One region of the Paenibacillus sp. FSL R5-0912 genome, then DNA from elsewhere that is predicted to be linked to it. Evidence: riboswitches for the same ligand, from Rfam matches in the RefSeq annotation. Region 1 holds a riboswitch; the other holds the start of a gene.
The links. Region 1 has a riboswitch for S-adenosylmethionine ahead of R50912_RS27460 (methionine ABC transporter ATP-binding protein). Riboswitches for the same ligand answer to the same signal wherever they lie in the genome.

Region 1 (9,514 bases):
CGTATTCGGGGTTTTGCTCCAGCTTATTTTTGAGCTTTTCTGTACCCTGTCCGATATTACTGGCACAAAATTCTATAATTGGTCTCATGATAATCTCCCTATTCTGCGCTAACCATTTTATTTTTTAACTTTTTGTACTATAATAAACATACGAAAGGAGTGATTGAGAAATGAGTGAGAATGTACAAAGTGCAACCATGTACGATGAAGTATTGGAAGTGCTCGATAAACTTCGTCCGTTCCTGCAGCGCGATGGCGGTGACGTCGAACTGATCGATGTAGAAGACGGCATCGTTAAGTTGAAGCTTATGGGTGCCTGCGGCAGTTGCCCAAGCTCCACGATCACGCTGAAAGCCGGGATCGAACGCGCTCTTGTTGAAGAAGTAGAAGGCGTGGAAGAAGTTATTCAAGTATTCTAATCCCGTATCATAGATCATCCCGGCCTCCGATGAGAAGGCCGGGATTTTTTTTATTATAGAGGATTTCTCATGTGGGTTCAACCTCTAGGCAGATAATAGATGTATTAACAGTTTCTGCTATACGGCTTGCAAAAAGACCAGAAGCTGCTCCGCAGCCATTTCTGGCTTACGGGCATCCTCTGGTCTTCACTTATTAGATATTCAGCTAAGATTCAAGCTTAGAATGCAGGGATAATTGCACCTTCATATTTCTCATCGATGAAGGCTTTGGCTTCTGCAGAGTTCAGGGCTGCAGCCAGCTTCTGGATCGCATCGGAATCTTTGTTGTCCGGACGGGCTACCAGCAGGTTGGCATAAGGGGAATCCGTTCCTTCGATGAACAAAGCATCCTTCGTTGGAACCAGACCCGCTTCCAGCGCGAAGTTGGTGTTGATCAGCGCCAGATCTACTTCGTCCAGCTGACGTGGCAGCATCGCTGCATCCAGCTCAATGATTTCAAGCTTCTTAGGGTTCTCGGTGATATCGGCTTTGGTGGAAGCGATATTCGTGTCATCCTTCAGTGTAATCAGGCCATTCTTGGCCAGCAGGATCAATGCGCGTCCGCCGTTAGTAGCATCATTCGGGATGGCAACCTTGGCACCATCAGCCAGTTCGTCGATCGATTTGATCTTCTTAGAGTAAGCGCCGAAAGGTTCAACATGAACCGCGGTTACAGATACAAGCTCCGTGCCGTTCTTGGCATTCTGGTCATCCAGGTAAGGCTTGTGCTGGAAGAAGTTCGCATCCAGCCCCTTCTCGGCAAGCTGTGTATTCGGAAGGACATAATCCGTGAATTCTTTGATCTCAAGCGTAATGCCTTGTGCTTCAAGCAGCGGGGCAATAGCTTTCAGAATTTCCGCATGCGGTACAGGAGAAGCTCCAATGACCAGGGTTACCGGTTCTGCAGCAGGTTCAGTGGACGGTTCTGCAGCAGCTTCCGTTGGCGCCGTTGTAGCCGCAGAGTTTGCCGCATTATTCGCAGTGTTATTGTTGCCGCAAGCCGCGAGCACCAATATCATGGTCAGGCTGAAGAATGTGAGCAGTACTTTTTTCATTTGTAAATCCCCCTCTAATCCGTATGTTTTGTATGAATAAGGCTATATGGACGTACCTTATTTCCGTGTAAAATGTCTTACCAGCCGGTCGCCTGCCATTTGCAGCAGCTGCACCAGAATGACCATCAGGGCCACCGAGATAATCATGACTTCCTTCTCATAACGGTAATAGCCGTAGCGGATCGCCAGGTCACCCAGACCCCCGCCGCCTATCATCCCTGACATTGCGGTATAAGAGACAAGCGTAACAACGGTTATGGTTACTCCGGCCAGCAGGCCCGGACGGGCCTCCGGCAGCAATACGCGCATAACGATCTGCTGCGTGGATGCTCCCATACCCTGCGCCGCTTCGATGATCCCCCGGTCAACCTCCCGCAGTGCGGTCTCTACCAGTCTGGCGAAGAATGGAGCCGCGCCAATCACCAGCGCCGGAATCGTTCCAAGTACACCTATCGAGGTACCCATAATCGACTTGCTGAACGGAATCAGGGCAACCATCAGAATAATAAAGGGAACTGAACGCAGAATATTTACGACGAACGATAATACCGAGTAAACAGCCCTGATAATAGTGTTATTAGATCTGCCCCATAAATATAACACAATGCCGAGCGGTAAACCAAGGATAATTGTGAATATTCCTGAAAAAGCTAACATTTTCATTGTTGCAACCGTGGCATCAAGCATTTCTTCCCAGTTAATCGCGCTAAAATCCAGTCCGCCCATTAAGAAATCACCTCCACATCAAGGCCTTGAGCCGCAAGTTCGGTAAGTGTTGCTTCCACGGCACCGGATGGCCCTTCAAACCGCACAATCAGCTGACCATAAGGGACATCCTTAATAGTAGAAATGGTTCCCTGGAGAATGGCGAAATTAACTCCGGTTCCCTGCGCCACATGCGAAAGGGTCGATTCGTACGTCTTTTGCCCAAGAAAAGTAATTTTGACCGCCTTAGTATATCCGGCATGTACAGCATCAATCGCTTGCCGCAGCGGTCCGTCTGCCTGAGTTTCACTGCGGATGAATTCTTTCGTAACCTCATGCCTTGGTTTCAGAAAAACCTGGGAAACGTCGCCCTGCTCCACAATCCCACCCCCATGAATGACAGCCACCCGGTCACAAATGCTCTGAATGACATGCATCTCATGCGTAATTAGCACAATGGTCAAGTGAAATTTCCGGTTAATATCCAGCAGCAGGCGCAGAATTGAATCCGTTGTCTGCGGGTCCAGCGCTGAAGTCGCTTCATCGCATAGCAGAACATCAGGATCGCTCGCCAGAGCACGGGCGATCCCGACCCGCTGTTTCTGGCCTCCGGACAGCTGAGCCGGATATTTGTTCCGGTGCTCCTCAAGTCCGACTAGAGCCAGCAGATCCCGAACCTTCCGCTCAATCTCCGTCTTGGAGGTTCCGGCCAGCCGCAGCGGAAAGGCGATATTGTTATATACAGTTGCCGAGGAGAGCAGATTGAAATGCTGAAAGATCATCCCGATCTTGCGCCGCTGCTCCTGCAGCTGTCCTTGGCTGAGTGCCGTCAACTCCACCCCATCTACCCATACTTCACCCTCGCTCGGACGCTCCAGCAGATTAATGCAGCGGATCAGCGTGCTTTTGCCGGCACCGGAGTGGCCGATTACACCGAATATCTCCCCCTTCTTAATCGACAGGCTTAGTCCGGAAAGCGCCGTCGCGGCCTTGCTTCCTTTACCGTATACTTTCGTTAAATCTTTCAGCTCTATCAATCGCCCCGTCCTCCTTCTTCCCTGCAATTTATAACAAAAAAGACCTCTTACGATCCGTGCAGATCGGAAGAGGCCATGTGTGTGAAGTAAACAATGCCGTCTCATCTGCCAAGACCGCAAACTCAGCGGCATTGTAGGAATTAGCACCATGACATTTGCAGAACAGCAGTTATGCTGTGACAAATCGGTTGCCGGGCTTCATCGGGCCTATCCCTCCGCCGCTCTCGATAAGATTATAGTATGAAGTTATATATGCCGTTTCATGTTAGAAGTAAATACTTGCATAAGTATATTAAGTTTCCGGTTCTTTGTCAAAGGTAAGTTTTTACGGCTGTACGTGCTCTGAACGCTTGCTGGATGCAGCTTTATTCTTGTGCCACTGCTCATTGCTGTACCTGAAGGCAGCCGACAAAGATTTGCACACCATCTCCAGGCTCTGCTTCAAATCCTCCAGATGGCTGTCAAGATCCTCCAGTTGGATTTTGTCATGCAGCCCCTGATGGCGCTGCCAGAGATCATCCGTCATCTCAGCGTTCATGTAGTGAATCTCGGCATTGCGCCGTTTGCGCAGATTCTCTATCGGTTCGCGGTAAGAGTTCCTGATCCTCTCCAGCTCATTGGCCAGCGGGTTGTGCGCCTGAAGCAGCTGAAATTGGCGAAGCACAGTGAAGTATGAGAAATGTGCTTTGACTTTCCCTGTATTCAGATCATACAGACTGTTCAGGACCGTACCCAGCTTGTCCAGCAGGGAGAACACCCGGATGAAGCCGTCCTTATAAAAATACACATACCTGGCGTACTCCCCCTGCTCCGTGGGCGACATATCATCCATATAACCGGCAACTACCGACCTCCGGTAAAAGGCGGCGGCGAACCAGCTCTGTTCCAGCTCGTCCAGCGATGAGATCAGACCGCGTGTCCATATTTCCAGCTTGCGGTATTCATGGTCACGGTCTTCATGTGCGTTCATCTCCTTGCGCAGTATGGAGGCGACCTTCGCCATGTTGTCCATGGCTTCGGCCAGTACCCCGCTATTCTCGCGGGGCGGCTCTCCCAGTAATGTCCGCAGCATATTTGTCCTCCTCAGAATACTTAAGATCTAAAAATGAGGGAAATAACGGTTCCAGTTCCGGTTCACCAGTTCAACCGTGTCCTCATGAGGAACCAGCTCCTCCGGGTATCCCGGCTTCATCCGGGCATCTATTACAATAGGCAGCGAATAGCTGATTGCGTTACGCAATACATGGGTCTCCGCATAAATATCATCCGCCGGATTAAACCGGCTGAACACTGTCCACAGGAAGGACGTTTGTGTGCGCACCGCTTCTGCAGCATCGTCCACCAGAACAATCAGCGGCCAGGCTGTGCCCTTCTCCTGGAAGGAAGCGGCCAGCCTGACGGGAAGCTCAGGGTCTTCTATATAGGATGCTCCGGAAACGGCTAAACATCCGCCGCAATAGGGCACGGCGTCGGTGATTGCTGGAAGGTGACCCTCCGTATAGGTTCTGGGCAGTTCACGCACCGGGTTGCCGGTGCCCATCATCACAGCCTTACTGCCATGATTCAGCTTGCGGCCGGTATAGTCAAGGGTATCCATGGAGGTGTTAGCGAAGATCACCAGATCTGATGCCGGATTAAAGCGTTCAAGCACGGTTTCCAGCAGTTTGGGGAAATCCGTAAGCTCAACCGCTTCATTCGTCAGGAGCAGGAATTTCGTTAAAGAGAGCTGGCCTTCCCCCAGGATACGGAAGGCCGAAGCCAGTCCCTCACGCGGATAGCTCTCTCTCATCACCGCAGACGCCAAGGCGTTCGAGCCGGATTCCGAGTACGCCCACAGTGCTTTTACAGAAGGCATCATTAACGGATAGGCCGGAGCCAGCAGCCGCTGCAGATAATCCTTCAGATAATAATCCTCCTGTCGGGGTTTGCCGGTAATCGTGGCCGGAAAAATCGCATCCTTGCGGTGCCACATCCGCTGCACATGCATTACGGGAAAATCATGCTGCAGCGAATAATAGCCGGATTGACTGCCATACGGGCCTTCCGGTCTACGCTCAAACGGAGACACCCGCCCGCGGATGGAGAATTCGGCTTCTGATGGAATACGGTGACCGCCTAGGGGGTCCTGCACCATAGGAAGCTTCCCGCCCTGCATAAGGGATGCCAGCATCAATTCCGGAAGGCGCTCTGACACCGGGGCAACAGCGGCCGCAATCAGGGCAGGCGGCCCGCCGATAAAGACAGAGACCGGAATCGTCTCCCCCAGCAGCTCAGCCTGACGGTGATGGAAGCCCCCTCCTTTATGGATTTGCCAATGAATGCCGGTGGTGCTGTCATCATAAATCTGGACCCGGTACATCCCGAGATTATGGTCTTTGGGGTTGGTTATACTCTCTGTATAGACCACAGGAAGGGTGATGAACGGCCCTCCATCCTTAGGCCAGCTGGTAATTCGGGGCAATTCCTGTAGCGGATTACTGCTGCGGCAGATGCCTAGTACCGGTGCTTCACCTTGCGGTATATTTTTGGTTCCTGCTCGGATCAGGTCAAGCAGCAAGCCCTTTTCTCTCCAAAGTCCGGCAGCTGATGGCGGAATCATCGTCTCCATAGCTGCCGTCATGGATTTCACTAACTGCTCCGGGCGGGTCCCGAAGGCCTTATTCACCCGGCGGACAGTACCGAACAGATTGGTTGCAACCGGGAACGGCGTTCCTTGTACATTTGTAAACAGCAGCGCCGGGCCTTCCTCAGCGGCTACCCGGCGGTGAATCTCGGCCAGCTCCAGATTCGGATCAACCGGAGCATCAATCACGGCAAGATCCTTGTCCCTGCGGAGCTGTTCGATCCATTGTCGCAAATTACCGTATCCCACTAAACGTTCCTCCTCGAACCGGGCCCGAACCTTACCCATGCCCTTAACGGTAATCTTATCGTTTCTTGCCTGTTCCGCTTAACTGCCAGACACGGACACTCATATAACATAGAACCCCAAACAAGCCGGCAATCAGCAAAATATGCGACAACGCGGTAAAGATGTACAGTCGTTCATTATACAGCGTATGAACCACAGCAGCTCCACTGAATACCTGCATCAGGCAGAGCAGTACTGCGGCAACACCCAGAGCCCTCAGCTCCGTCAGCTCTTTGTATTTCCAGAAAGCCAGATGTCCCAGAATAGCAGTCAGCAGGAACAGCAGCGCCGCTGCAAGCCGGTGTATGAATACAATGCCCACCCCGCCAGACAGCTCCGGAATCCATTCCCCATTGCACAGCGGCCAGCCTGAACAGCCCCCCTGCGAATCGGTATGGCTTACATAAGCCCCAATATACACGACCATATAAGAATATAACGCAGTAAACCAGGTTAAGTTACGGAAGCCCCTGCTTACTTTCGGTTCTGCAGTGCTATTTTCTTCCCCCGAAAGGTAGATCCGCCCTGCTCCAAGCGCAAGCATCAGGGAGCTGGCGAACGCAATCAGCGAGAATCCCATATGTAAAGCCATCACTCCAGCAGACTGCGACTTGATTACCGCAAGCGCTCCCATTCCGCCTTGCACCACTACGAATATAAGGGTTAACAAGGCATAGGTAAGCAGATCCCTGCGCTTACGGGCATAACGCCAGAATGCAAACATGGAAGCCAGTGACATTAGGCCCGCAAGTCCGCTGAACAGACGATGGGTATATTCAATCAGGGAGCCTACGGTATAAGCCGGAATCAGCTTTCCGTGACACAGCGGCCATTCATTACCGCATTCCAGCCCCGAACCCGTCTTAGTAACCACCGCTCCGCCGAGCAGCGCCAGAAACATAACGAGGCAGGTTATATAGCTAAGCCATTTTAATTGAAGGGTCGTCAATGTTATCACCCGCATTTTATAGGAATGAATTAGTATAATGATAGCGCCCGCAGACAATTCTAGAAAAAAAACACCGCTTCTGCTCGGGTAGGGCGAAAGCGGTGCTGCTTCATTACTTGTGGATGCTAAGGTATACATCCAGCGCCGTATTCAGGAAATTCTCAATTTCCTCACGGGACTTACGAAGCTTATTCACGAATCTGACCAGTTCCCGTCCATCGGTATACGCGACAAAGCTCGGAATGCCCAGAATATTCTGTTCCTGGCTGACGTCGCCTACGGCATCGACATCCACTTCAACGAGTGTGAGGCGGTCACTATATTTCAGTTCCACATCCGGCATAAACGGATCCATGAATTTGCAATCCGAGCACCAATCCGCCTTGAATACCGCCACCGTTAAGCGCGGAGATTGTATTGACACCTGAAACTCAGCAGGAGAACTAATTTTGTCCATCTATTAACCATCCTTTCTCATTTAACCGTTACCCATGACTCTTCTCTAAGTGAAGCAAAATGTACGGAATAAGTCAAATAAAAAAGACAAAATAAGACAATGATCACAGCTTTATTCGTTTGCACGCACATGCGCCGGCTGCAGCTTCATTAGAGGATTCAGCAGTTTGCGCAGCGGACGCGGGTAACCTGCGATTTCCTGGCTGCTCAGTACGCCCAGAACAATCAACAGTACCAGATAAATGATAACCACGGCAGTTCCAACCACCAGACATGTAATCAGGAATGCCAGTCTTGCCGGCATCAGATGAGTCAGCATAATCCCCGCTTCATTGAGGCCATAGCCGATCCCGGCCGATGCGAGTACAGCGATTGAGAATCCGCCCCAGCGTTTGCCGAGAATTTCGAAGGGAATGATCTTTTTGAGCATCCGCAGATTAAGCAGCGTAATGACAATGAAGCACAGGGCCGTAGAGCCGATGATGCCATAGATGCCGAATAGCTGGCTGAACAGGAAGTTGGAAGCGAACTTCACGATAATCCCGATAAGCACGTAATACATCGAAATCCGCGACTTACCCATCCCAAGCAGAATAGAGTTCGTAGTCATCATAGTGATTTGAAAAATAGTCCCCAGCGTCAGCATCGCTACAATCCCGCTGCCGTCCAGACTGCTGAAGATCAGTCCATTGACTGAATATGCCGCCACAACGAGAGAGAGTACAATTGGTGTGCCGGTAAGAATGGAAATACGCATAGCCAGGGTAACCTGGCGTTTCAGATGCTGTTCATCTTTGCGGGCGTACGCCGCTGAAATAATCGGAATGAGCGACGTACTAAGCGCGATAGACAACACCGGCGGGATACCCGCTATACTCTGTGCACGGCTGCCGAATATCCCCAGGGCCCGGGTAGCTTCCTCCATTCCGATCCGGCCGCTGAGCAGCGGTACAATAAAGGAAGTATCGATAAAGTTCACAACAGGTACTGTGATCGAAGATAATACAATTGGAATGGACAGTTTGAAAATATCTTTATATATTCCAAGTAACGGAAGGCGTGCCTCATTCGATTCATAAAGAGCAATCTGCTCCTCGCTGCGGCGCATCTTCATCGCGTAATACAGCATAACACCGAAAGCGCCGACACTCCCGAGCACACTGCCGAAAGAAGCGCCTGCAGCCATCCATGTGTTGCTGTAGCCTTGGCGCAGCAGAATAAAAGCCAGCAGAATTGCCGTCGATACCCGGGCAATCTGCTCAATAATCTGTGAGATACCTCCGGCCATCATATTATTGCGCCCCTGGAAATAACCGCGCATCATCGCGATTGCGGGGAACAGCAGCAGCGCCGGGGCAATCGCCCGGATGGCCAGCGTACTCTCAGGAACTTTGGTGTACTCCGCATAATACGGAGCGGCTATGTACAGTATTGTACTCATTACAACACCTACAACAGCTGCAAAGATAAGGGCGGCACGGTATACCTGCTGTGCTTCATGCGGACGGTTCAGAGCATAACGCTCTGATACCATTTTGCTCAGCGTGCTGGGTATTCCTGCGGTCGCCAGCGGAAGGAGCAGCAGATACACATTGTTAGCCTGAGTAAAGGATGCATTCCCTATATCATTGAATAGATGTTCCAGCGGCACCCGCTGGGCAAGTCCAAGGATGCGGGCCACAAGTGCGGCCGCAGCCAGAATAAGCGTGCCTTTAACAAAAGATTCTTTCTTATTGGACAAGCTGTTTCGCCTTCTTCACAATAAATTTAATACCGTCCGATCCAGATAAAGAAGAGGACAACCATAACAATTTGCAGAATAATTTTGACTACGGTACTGCTGAATAGCCCCAGCAAGGAGCCGAAGCTGACCTTGACCGCCTTACCCGGCTTAGAGCCTGCAATCAGTTCACCGACAAAGGCCCCGAGGAACGGGCCGATCA
Region 2 (9,514 bases), 3.4 Mb from region 1:
CGCAACAGGTCCTGTACCAGGGTTTGAACCCGGGTCTGCAACATTGGTAATCCGGCCTTCAATAGCAGCTCTAATGGCACCGCCTTTGAACGTATTCACAATATACTCGTAGAATACGTCCAGATCAATCGGTCCGGCCAGCGATTTACTTGCTTGCGTCAATACTTTGTAATTGTCCCCGCCTGCAGCCATGAAGTTGTTGACTACAGCCGTATAGGTCTTGGACATTTCAATTGGTGTCCCGTCTGTTTTGGTCAGATTAGCCACACGGCTGGCAACCGGCAGATACATGTTGGCAGTATATTTCAGACCGGAGATCTGCAGTGTCTTGATGTCTGGTGTTCCGTCGGCTTTCACTGCCCATTGCTGCTGCAGCAGTGTCTTAATCTGTTCACCGGTAAGCGTCAGCTTCACCAGTGTATTGCCAAATGGCTGGATCTTAGCCAAGTCACCGAAGGAGACATTCCCCTTTGGCAGATCGGCGCGGATGCCGCCCGGATTCATGAAGGCAAAATCAGCAGGAGCCTTAGCGCCGTCTTTGAAATCAGCTTGACGCATGGCATCCGCAATCAGGTTGCCTAGAGGAGCTTCCTTCAGGTATACATCTGTACGGGTAACCGTACCATCTGTTGTGCCTACAGGATTGCTCAGCTCCGGGTGCTTGTCCAGGTATTTTTTCACCAACGCTGCTGACTCTGCATCAGGAGTGATACCAGGATCATCCTGGAAGGTCGTAGGAACGATAGCAGATTTCTCTTTAACATCGCCTGTGGTGTGGTCGATCACCAGCTTAATGTCATCATAAGCCGTACCATACGAATATGCCTGAACGATCAACTTGCCGTTAACTGTACCGTTGGCCAGTGCGTGGTTGTCGCCGGCAACGATGACATCGACCGGGGAATCAGCCGGGAGGGCATTCGCCAGATCGGCCGCTTCGCCTGTCGTCTTGCCGTCTTTAGTTGTTGCAGGATCATGCGCAAGCACAATAATCGTTTGTACGCCTTTATCCTGAAGCTCCTTAGCGTATTTATTGATTGCCTCGACTTCCTCGGTCGCGCTCAGGAATTTAACGCCTGCCGTACCTTCAGGGGATACTTTGCTTGGCGTAGCCTTGGTCACGACACCGATAAAGCCGATTTTGACGCCGCCGATTTCTTTGATTACATACGGATTAATGATCGGAGTCCCGGTTTTTTCATCCACCGCATTGGCATTGATATAATCAAAGTCCGCGCCTTTATGGACGATTGACTTATTCTTTGGATCTTCACCGCCGAAGATTTGTGATTTCATCGCCCCTACACCTTGGTCGAACTCATGGTTACCCAGTGAACCCACATCGAATTTCATCAGGTTCATCCACTCGATCGTCGGTTCGTCGCGTTCAAGCGAGGATACCGGAGCAGAAGCGCCGACAGAATCGCCGTTATGGAACAATAGAGAGTATTCATACTTCGCCTGGGCTTGTTTCAGGTAAGCTGCCAGATAGGCCACTGTCCCTACTGGCCGGTTGCTGACAATAGAGGTTGTATCGAGCTGTCCGTGCAAATCGTTGACTCCGATCAGATGCACTTCAACATCTTTGGTCGGTGCCGGAACGGATTGTTTCAGATTCAGATTAAAAATTTCAAAGCCTTTAGCGTTCTTTGTCCCTGTATCGCTAATTTTGCCGCTAGCATAAGGAACAGCATCCGGCGACGATGTAAAGGTCACATTGACATTGCCTTTGATCGGTGCAATCGACCAGTTATGGTCGGCCGGTTGGTTAACGGTTCCTGCTTCCTTGATATAATCCATCAGAATTTGGCGGTTCTCGTCCAGAGTGTCAATAATCATCTTGGCATCTGTTTTGAGACCCGGGAAGTTCCCGCCGCCGCTCGCACGATAATTGTTAGTAACAACGATAAACTTATCATCCATGTTCAGTGGTTTGTCATTATACGTGATTGAAGTAACCCGGCTGGAATTGGCATCATTAATTGTGCCATCTTCTTTGTATTTCGCATTGCGGGTTACATCGATCGTATACTCGATTCCGTCAATCACATCGAAATTGTATACGGAGAATTTAGAATTAAGCAGCTCCTGCGTGGTGGATACCGCCGGTTTGATACGGTTAAAGGCGCCTGCGCTCATTTCAACCCATTCTTTTACCGTTGACCCCTTAACCAAAATTGCCTTCAATGTATTATCGTAAAGATACAAGTCACTTGCACTGCGGATCGTCAGGTCGCCTGCTTTAATATCAGTATATTCATCAGGGCCGTTGCGTCCTGCTTTGAAAGGCGCGCCTACGCTCAGTATTGGCATCCCCTGGTAAGCAGCCAGAGTCGGATCTGTATTAATCCGGTTCTCTACATAGCTTCGCTGTGCATAGGTTACGATCTGAACGGTCGGATCATCCTGCACCATCGCGAAGAAGCTGTTCATCGGCACATCCGTTTTACCCAGCGGTGTATTAACATATTGAATTGTAGCTTCATGGGCTGCTTTTAAGGCCGCGTCCACTGCAGCATCCGGAGTCACGCCCGTAATTGAACGGGTAGAGGATTGGGAATTGGTTTTGTCTACAACCCAGCCGTCTCCCTCTGGCTTAATGGTGAGGTCAATCAAGCCCAGATTGTTTCCGCCGAAGCCGGCTTGAACAGCTGGAACACCATTGATCTGACCTTTGGCATTGTCGATGCCAGGCAGCAAAGCTTTGGATGCATTCTTGAACGATGCGTCCAGAGCATCCACAGTTGCTGCCGGGAATACTTTATGGGTGTGGGAGAATGTGATTGCATCAATATTAGGTACCAGGCTTAGTGCTTTGATGTCATTCTCGGAGCCGTCGCCTAGCACTGCCGAATCAGCATAACCAGTGTGCGCCATAGCAACGATAATATCCGCACCTTTCGCCTTCATCTCAGGAATGAATTTTGCGGCTGTTTCAGCAATATCTTTAGTAATAACCTTGCCTTCCAGATTGGCTTTGTCCCAATCCATAATCTGCGGAGTAACAAGACCAATCAGGCCTACGTTAATGGTTTGTGTATTGCCATTGCTGTCTTTAACTTGCTTTTCCAAAATTTCATATGGTTCAAAGTAATTTACATCGTTGTTAGGATTATTGTCACCGTCGTTAACATATACATTCGCATTAATAAAAGGTATATCTGTATATGTTGCCGAAGTAACGCTGTTCAGATACGGTAGACCATAGTTAAATTCGTGGTTGCCGAGTGTTGCAGCATCATATTCCATTGTATTCAAAGCCGCAATCATCGGATTGATTTGTATAGTCTTGCCTTCAGCATCTACTTGCTTCGAAGCGTACGTACCCAGCGGTGTACCCTGAATCAAATCACCGTTGTCGAGTAAAAGATTGTTTGTGTTGTTCATCTCTGCACGAGCCTGTTTCACCAGCGTTGCCGTCCGGTCCAGTCCCACAGTCAGTGACTCTTTGTTCTTGAAGTAGTCCCAGCCCATCACATTGGTATGCACATCTGTAGTACTCATCAGCCGCAGGCTGACTGTGCCAGGTGCAACAGTGGCAGCTTCCGCCTTCCCGCCTCCCAGTACTGAACCGGCAACAACTCCGCCTAGTACCTGTGCAGTGATCACAGTTGCAGCCAGTATTGAAGCGATAGGTTTGTTCCAACGCTTTTGTCTCATATAATAGAATACCCTCCCAGTCGATCTCTTTAAACTGACCGTCAAAGCGTAACATATCGCCAACTTTCAATCTATCAGACTGGGTTAACTAGAATTGCGAGTTTTGTAAATTGTAAACAAGAGTAAGAATATAGGGGGGCAGACATTGGACGAGGAAAAGAACACACATCGGGAAATTTTTTGGGTCAAAGACGAGAATCGAAACGTAAACCTGCAAGACATACGCTGGTTTGAAGAAATGCTCACCTTTGATACTTTGCGGGAAGCGGAAGAATGGGTGATGAGTGACGCCTATAATAAGGTTGGCGGACGCCAGTTCGACGGCTATCTGACTAGTGATCCCAAGCTCGCTTTTGTACTGGTCTATAACCTGACACGCCTGAAGACTCTTGGCCGCGCTTCTTTCAATAATATCTATGCTGATGAGAAGGAGAAGGATGGGCAAACCCTATTTATGGTTTGGGTGAGTTGATAGGTCTAAAGGCACAAAAAACGCCTATCCATCACCCGTCCCAACGGATAAATGATAGATAAGCGTTGTATCTGCTCCTGTGAAATAGCCGGGCTGACACCATATGAGATGCCGCTCTCCCCTCTAATTCTGCATTACAAAATCATTGTCAATCTTCGCGTTCGCATCATCGAACACCCGCAGGATATCGTAGCGCGTGTTGCGCTGTGCCGGAATCTTGCCTGCTTCGCGGATGATCCGGGTAATCGACTCGATGTTGACCTTGTAGGTCGCGCCTGCGGAGGAAACTACGTTCTCCTCAATCATCGTGCTGCCGAAGTCATTGCAGCCGTATTGCAGGGAGAGCTTGCCGACCTCAGCCCCCATCGTTACCCAGGAGGACTGGAAGTTCTTAATATTATCCAGCACCAGACGGCTGATCGCCACGTTCTTGAGGTACTCTTCCGGAGTCTGACGGTCCAGCTTCAGGTTCGTATTATCCGGCTGGAAGGTCCAGGAGATGAAGGCCAGGAATCCTTCGGAGTCATATTTATTGGCAATACACTCATCCTGAGCTTCACGGACACGCAGCAGATGCAGCGCCCGCTCCTCCATGCTCTCGCCTAGGCCAATAACCATAGTGGCTGAGGTGTTCATTCCAATGCGGTGTGCGGTCTGCATGACATCCATCCACTCGCGCCAGGAGCCTTTGAGCCGGCTGATCTTGCGTCGTGTCCGGTCGTCGAGAATCTCAGCACCCCCGCCGGGAAGCGAATCCAGGCCTGCGGCACGGATCTCACGCATGACCTGCTCCAGCGGCAGACCTGATACTTCGACCATCTTCATTATTTCTGCCGGTGAGAACGAATGCATCGTAATCTCCGGGAACCGCTGCTTAATGCCGCGCAGGATATCAGTGTAATAGCTGAACGGCAAATTCGGGTTCGTACCGCCCTGCATCAGAATCTCGGTTCCGTTCACGCTGATCGTCTCGGCGATCTTCTCATAGATGGTTTCATCCGGAAGCACATACCCTTCCTCCGAACCCGGTCTCCGGTAGAAGGCGCAGAAGCGGCAATAGACATCACATACATTGGTGTAGTTAATATTGCGGCCGATCACGAATGTGGTCAGCGGGTCCGGGTGCCAGCGCTTCATAATAATATCTGCAGCAGCGCCCATTTTCTCAATTTCATTGCTTTCGAACAAAGTGATTGTGTCTTCTAATTGAAGACGTTCACCTTTAAGTGTCTTATCCAGAATAAGATCAATTGCACTCATCGTTCGCAGCCTCCTCTTAATCCCATGAAGTATAGTAGAAGAATTTCAAATTAAAAGTAAACAAACTCGTTCCCTCATCGTATCACAATCGGGAGAGCTTGAAAAATCTTTCGCCAAGTGGAAACGATTTTGCCGTCCTTTTATTAGGACGGAACGTTTCAGCGAGAAATAGAAGGATACTTAAAACACATACAGTCTTATATTTATATAAATAGCAGCACCGCGTTGGTGCTGCTGTTGAAGGCAACTGCTACTTCAGATAACTGAACGGAGCTGTTCCAATGTGAACTACTCAAGCTCGGCGCGCGCGGCCTCTAGTGCCTGGGTCAGATCCGCAATCAGATCATCCACATGCTCGATGCCGACCGAGAAACGCAGCAGCCGGTCATCTACACCCACCGCATCGCGGATTTCCGCCGGAATATCGGCGTGAGTCTGTACAGCCGGATAAGTCATAAGCGATTCCACACCGCCAAGACTCTCAGCGAAGGCGATCAGGCGGATATGGCGGAGCAGCGGCTCCACGTATCTCGCATCCTTCACCTTGAAGGAGAAAATTCCGGTATTGCCCGAAGACTGGCGCTTCTGGATTTCATACCCCGGATGATCCGGAAGCCCCGGATGGAAGACCTCAGCAATGGCCGGATGCTCCAGCAGATAACGGGCGATAGCCAGTGCATTGCTCTCATGCCGCTCCATGCGTAGGGCGAGTGTCTTCATTCCCTTCATCAGCTGATAGCTGTCGTTCGGGGCAAGAACGGCTCCCATTGAGTTATGCAGAACAGCCATTTCAGCAGACAATTCAGCACCTTTCGTTACTATAAGTCCAGCCAGTACATCGTTGTGTCCGCCCAGATACTTGGTCGCGCTGTGAACGATGATATCTGCTCCAAGCTCAATCGGGCGCTGGAAGAACGGGGTCAGCAGCGTATTGTCGACAATCGTGAGCAACCCGTGGTGGCGGGCCCATGTACATACCGCTTCGATATCCGTAATCATCATCAGCGGATTGGTTGGTGTCTCAATGAATACACCCTTGGTGCCCGGCTGTCGCGCAGCCTCCAGAGCATCCAGATCATTCGTATCCACATAGGAGGCGCTGATGCCGTATTTGGACAGAATCCGTTCCAGCAGACGATAGGTTCCGCCGTACAGGTCGAGCGAGACAACGAGATGATCCCCTTGCCCAAACAAGGCAAACACAGTAGTCAATGCAGCCATACCCGAGGCGCAGGCGAAGCCGGCATCGCCGGATTCCAGTACCGCTGCCGCATCTTCGAGCACAGAGCGGGTAGGATTTTTGGTGCGGATGTAATCAAAGCCCGTGCTCTGTCCGAGTCTCGGGTGACGGAATGCCGTCGCGTTGTACACAGGATAATTAATCGCCCCTGTCGCGGGGTCCTCCATCGAACCAATCTGTGCCAGTTTGCTCTCAATTTTCAGTTTCTCGTCCATTTCCATTTCCTCCTAATAGTTTGTTAGCATTTGCTTCCCTGAATTTCTTCGTACAAACTGGCTTCGGAAGCATGGGCTTAGTTTTGTATAGCGTACACAACCTGATCATTCTTCGACAAAACTTGCTTCGGAAGCATAGACTATGTGTTGTGCGCCAACCCATCCTTCTATAATACAAATACAACTTTTAAATAAACGCTCCGATATCGTAGGGTGTCTCCTGGTATACATAGTAATTGAGCCAGTTAGCGAATAATAAGTTGGCATGGGCACGCCAGACGGCCGGCGGTGTACGGGTGGGATCATCTTTTGGATAATAGTGCTTTGGAATCTCAATATCCATGCCTTTGGCGATATCGCGGTCATACTCCCATTTCAGGGAGAACGGATCATATTCTGAATGTCCGGTCACAAAAATCTGCTTGCCGTCATGCGTAGAAACCAGGTACACACCGGCCTCCTCTGATTCCGCCAGAATCTGCAGATCCGGATTATTCTCTATATCTTCACGGGAGACGTCGGTGTGACGGGAATGCGGCACATGGAATACTTCGTCGAAGCCCCGCAGCAGTTTCACATTATTATGGCTCAGCGTATGCGGAAACACTCCAAAGCATTTATCCGGCAGACTCACCTTACGCACACCGAAGTGGTGGTACAGTCCTGCCTGCGCGGCCCAACAGATATGCATCGTCGAGGTTACGTTCTGCTTGCTCCATTCAAAAATCACTTTCAGCTCTTCCCAGTAGTTGACATCCTCGAACTCCATTTGTTCCACCGGAGCACCGGTGATGATCAAGCCGTCAAAGCGGCGGTCACTGATTTCATCAAAGGTTTTGTAAAAGCTCTTTAAGTGCTCTGCCGAAGTATTCTTCGAGGTATGGGAGCTGGGATGCAGCAGAACAACATCCACCTGAAGCGGTGAGTTCCCGATAAGGCGCAGCAGCTGCGTTTCCGTGGTTTCTTTGGTCGGCATCAGATTCAGGATGGCGATCCGCAAAGGACGGATATCCTGATGAAAGGCATGGCTTTCATCCATTACAAAAATATTCTCACCGGATAATACTTCTTTGGCCGGAAGACTGTCGGGAATTTTAATAGGCATTGCTGTTTCCACTCCTTAACTGAAATTAGGTTCCGCTTGGCGGTTAAATCTGATCCAAAACAACGAAAAAAGACCTTTCTCGGGCGAGAAAGGTCATATATCTGCAGTCATATGCGCCTCTCTCATCTGCCAGAGAACTTCCGCCGGACAAATAACGTCCTGCAAAGCTTCCGCAAGAATTAGCACCGTGCGTTCACACGCCGGTTGCCGGGTTTCATCGGGCTAGTCCCTCCACCTGCTCTTGATAAGATTAAGCTGTATTCAGTTGGAAAAGCTAAAGCATCCGGAGATACTATTCTTAAAATTTACTTTAAATCATGAACCTCCTTTTCGTCAAGTCCATACAATGCTTAAGGGGCCCAGAGAATGAAAAGAATTTATCTTGAAAGAGGCATACCCGGGCGTTATACTAGACAAGTGTTTCAACCATAAACGGCGAAAAGAAGAGGTGAGAGAAGAATGGAAGGCGACCCGGGCTCGCGAATAAGCGTGCAGAAAGAACAACCACACAGGATTAACATCAGCTTGCCGGCGGCGGGGGCAGTTCTTCTTCATGCTCTCGGACCGTCTTTTGGCCTTCATCAGTAGATTGTACCACCGGCCAAGCTGATTTTTTCTCTGTGCTTTAATTAGCATATCCCTGGAGAAGACCAGGGACAGAAGGAGTGAATCAGATGAAAATCCGGCTGGTAAACGCAGGGGTTTTTACGACTATTGACAATATTGAGGATACACTTACCGCACCCGCTGAGGGTTTCTATTGGATTGATGCGGATGCTGAGGACCTTGTAGAGCTTCAGCCATTGTACAATCTGCATGATCTGGCTGTGGAGGACTGCCTCAGTGAAGAGGATCAGCGCCCGAAGCTGGAGATTTATGAGAGCCATTATTTTATCGTAGTAAACAGTATCCGGTTTGATGACGAGGAAATCTTCCTCCGCGCGCTCAACGTGTTCCTGGGCAGACATTTCATCATCACCGTTACCAAGCAGAAGATCCATGAGCTGCGCGTCCTGAAGCCTGTACTCTGGGAGCAGGAGGTCAGTGAGCCTGACCGCTTCCTGTACCTGCTAATCGACCTTGTGGTTGACAACTTCTTCTCCGTCGGTGACCGGATTGAAGCGCGGATTGAGAAGCTGGAAGAAGACATCCTCATGCACACCAAGAAATCGCATCTTAGCGAGATCATCGGTCTGCGCAGTGAAATTCTCTGGCTGAAGAAGATGCTAGGCCCGCAGAAGGAAGTTATCAACACGCTGAACAAAAAAGACCTCCGCCTGATCGACGATCAGCTGCAGAAGTATTTCAGTGATATTTATGAAAATGCGGTTAAGATCTCTGAAACATTCGAAACGTACCGCGATCTCATGGGCAACTTACGCGAAGCATATCAGTCCAGTATCGCTAACCGCGCCAATGAAATCATGAGAGTATTTACGGCAATTACTACGATATTCATGCCGCTGACCGTTATTACCGGTATCTACGGTATGAACTTTGACAATATTCCCGAGACTCACTCCCAGTACGGCTATTATGGAGTTATCGCCGTCATGGTGACG

Region 2: it holds a riboswitch for S-adenosylmethionine, as region 1 does, so the genes downstream of both, metA (homoserine O-acetyltransferase MetA) here and R50912_RS27460 (methionine ABC transporter ATP-binding protein) in region 1, are expected to answer to the same signal.

What each region holds. Positions count from the first base shown of each region.
Region 1 covers NZ_CP009282.1:6,517,500-6,527,013, forward strand. The annotation lists gene R50912_RS27440 (YuzB family protein) at 1-88, opposite strand, end outside; gene R50912_RS27445 (NifU family protein) at 171-419, shown strand; gene R50912_RS27450 (MetQ/NlpA family ABC transporter substrate-binding protein) at 638-1,513, opposite strand; gene R50912_RS27455 (methionine ABC transporter permease) at 1,571-2,239, opposite strand; gene R50912_RS27460 (methionine ABC transporter ATP-binding protein) at 2,239-3,255, opposite strand; SAM riboswitch class I at 3,354-3,489, opposite strand; gene R50912_RS27465 (Cthe_2314 family HEPN domain-containing protein) at 3,581-4,327, opposite strand; gene R50912_RS27470 (UbiD family decarboxylase) at 4,355-6,127, opposite strand; gene R50912_RS27475 (COX15/CtaA family protein) at 6,183-7,115, opposite strand; gene R50912_RS27480 (thioredoxin family protein) at 7,228-7,572, opposite strand; gene R50912_RS27485 (putative polysaccharide biosynthesis protein) at 7,684-9,312, opposite strand; gene R50912_RS27490 (DUF456 domain-containing protein) at 9,339-9,514, opposite strand, start outside.
Region 2 covers NZ_CP009282.1:2,209,113-2,218,626, reverse strand. The annotation lists gene R50912_RS09320 (bifunctional 2',3'-cyclic-nucleotide 2'-phosphodiesterase/3'-nucleotidase) at 1-3,660, opposite strand, end outside; gene R50912_RS09315 (hypothetical protein) at 3,806-4,132, shown strand; gene mqnC (cyclic dehypoxanthinyl futalosine synthase) at 4,256-5,392, opposite strand; gene R50912_RS09305 (aminotransferase class I/II-fold pyridoxal phosphate-dependent enzyme) at 5,681-6,847, opposite strand; gene metA (homoserine O-acetyltransferase MetA) at 7,035-7,952, opposite strand; SAM riboswitch class I at 8,072-8,203, opposite strand; gene corA (magnesium/cobalt transporter CorA) at 8,627-9,514, shown strand, end outside.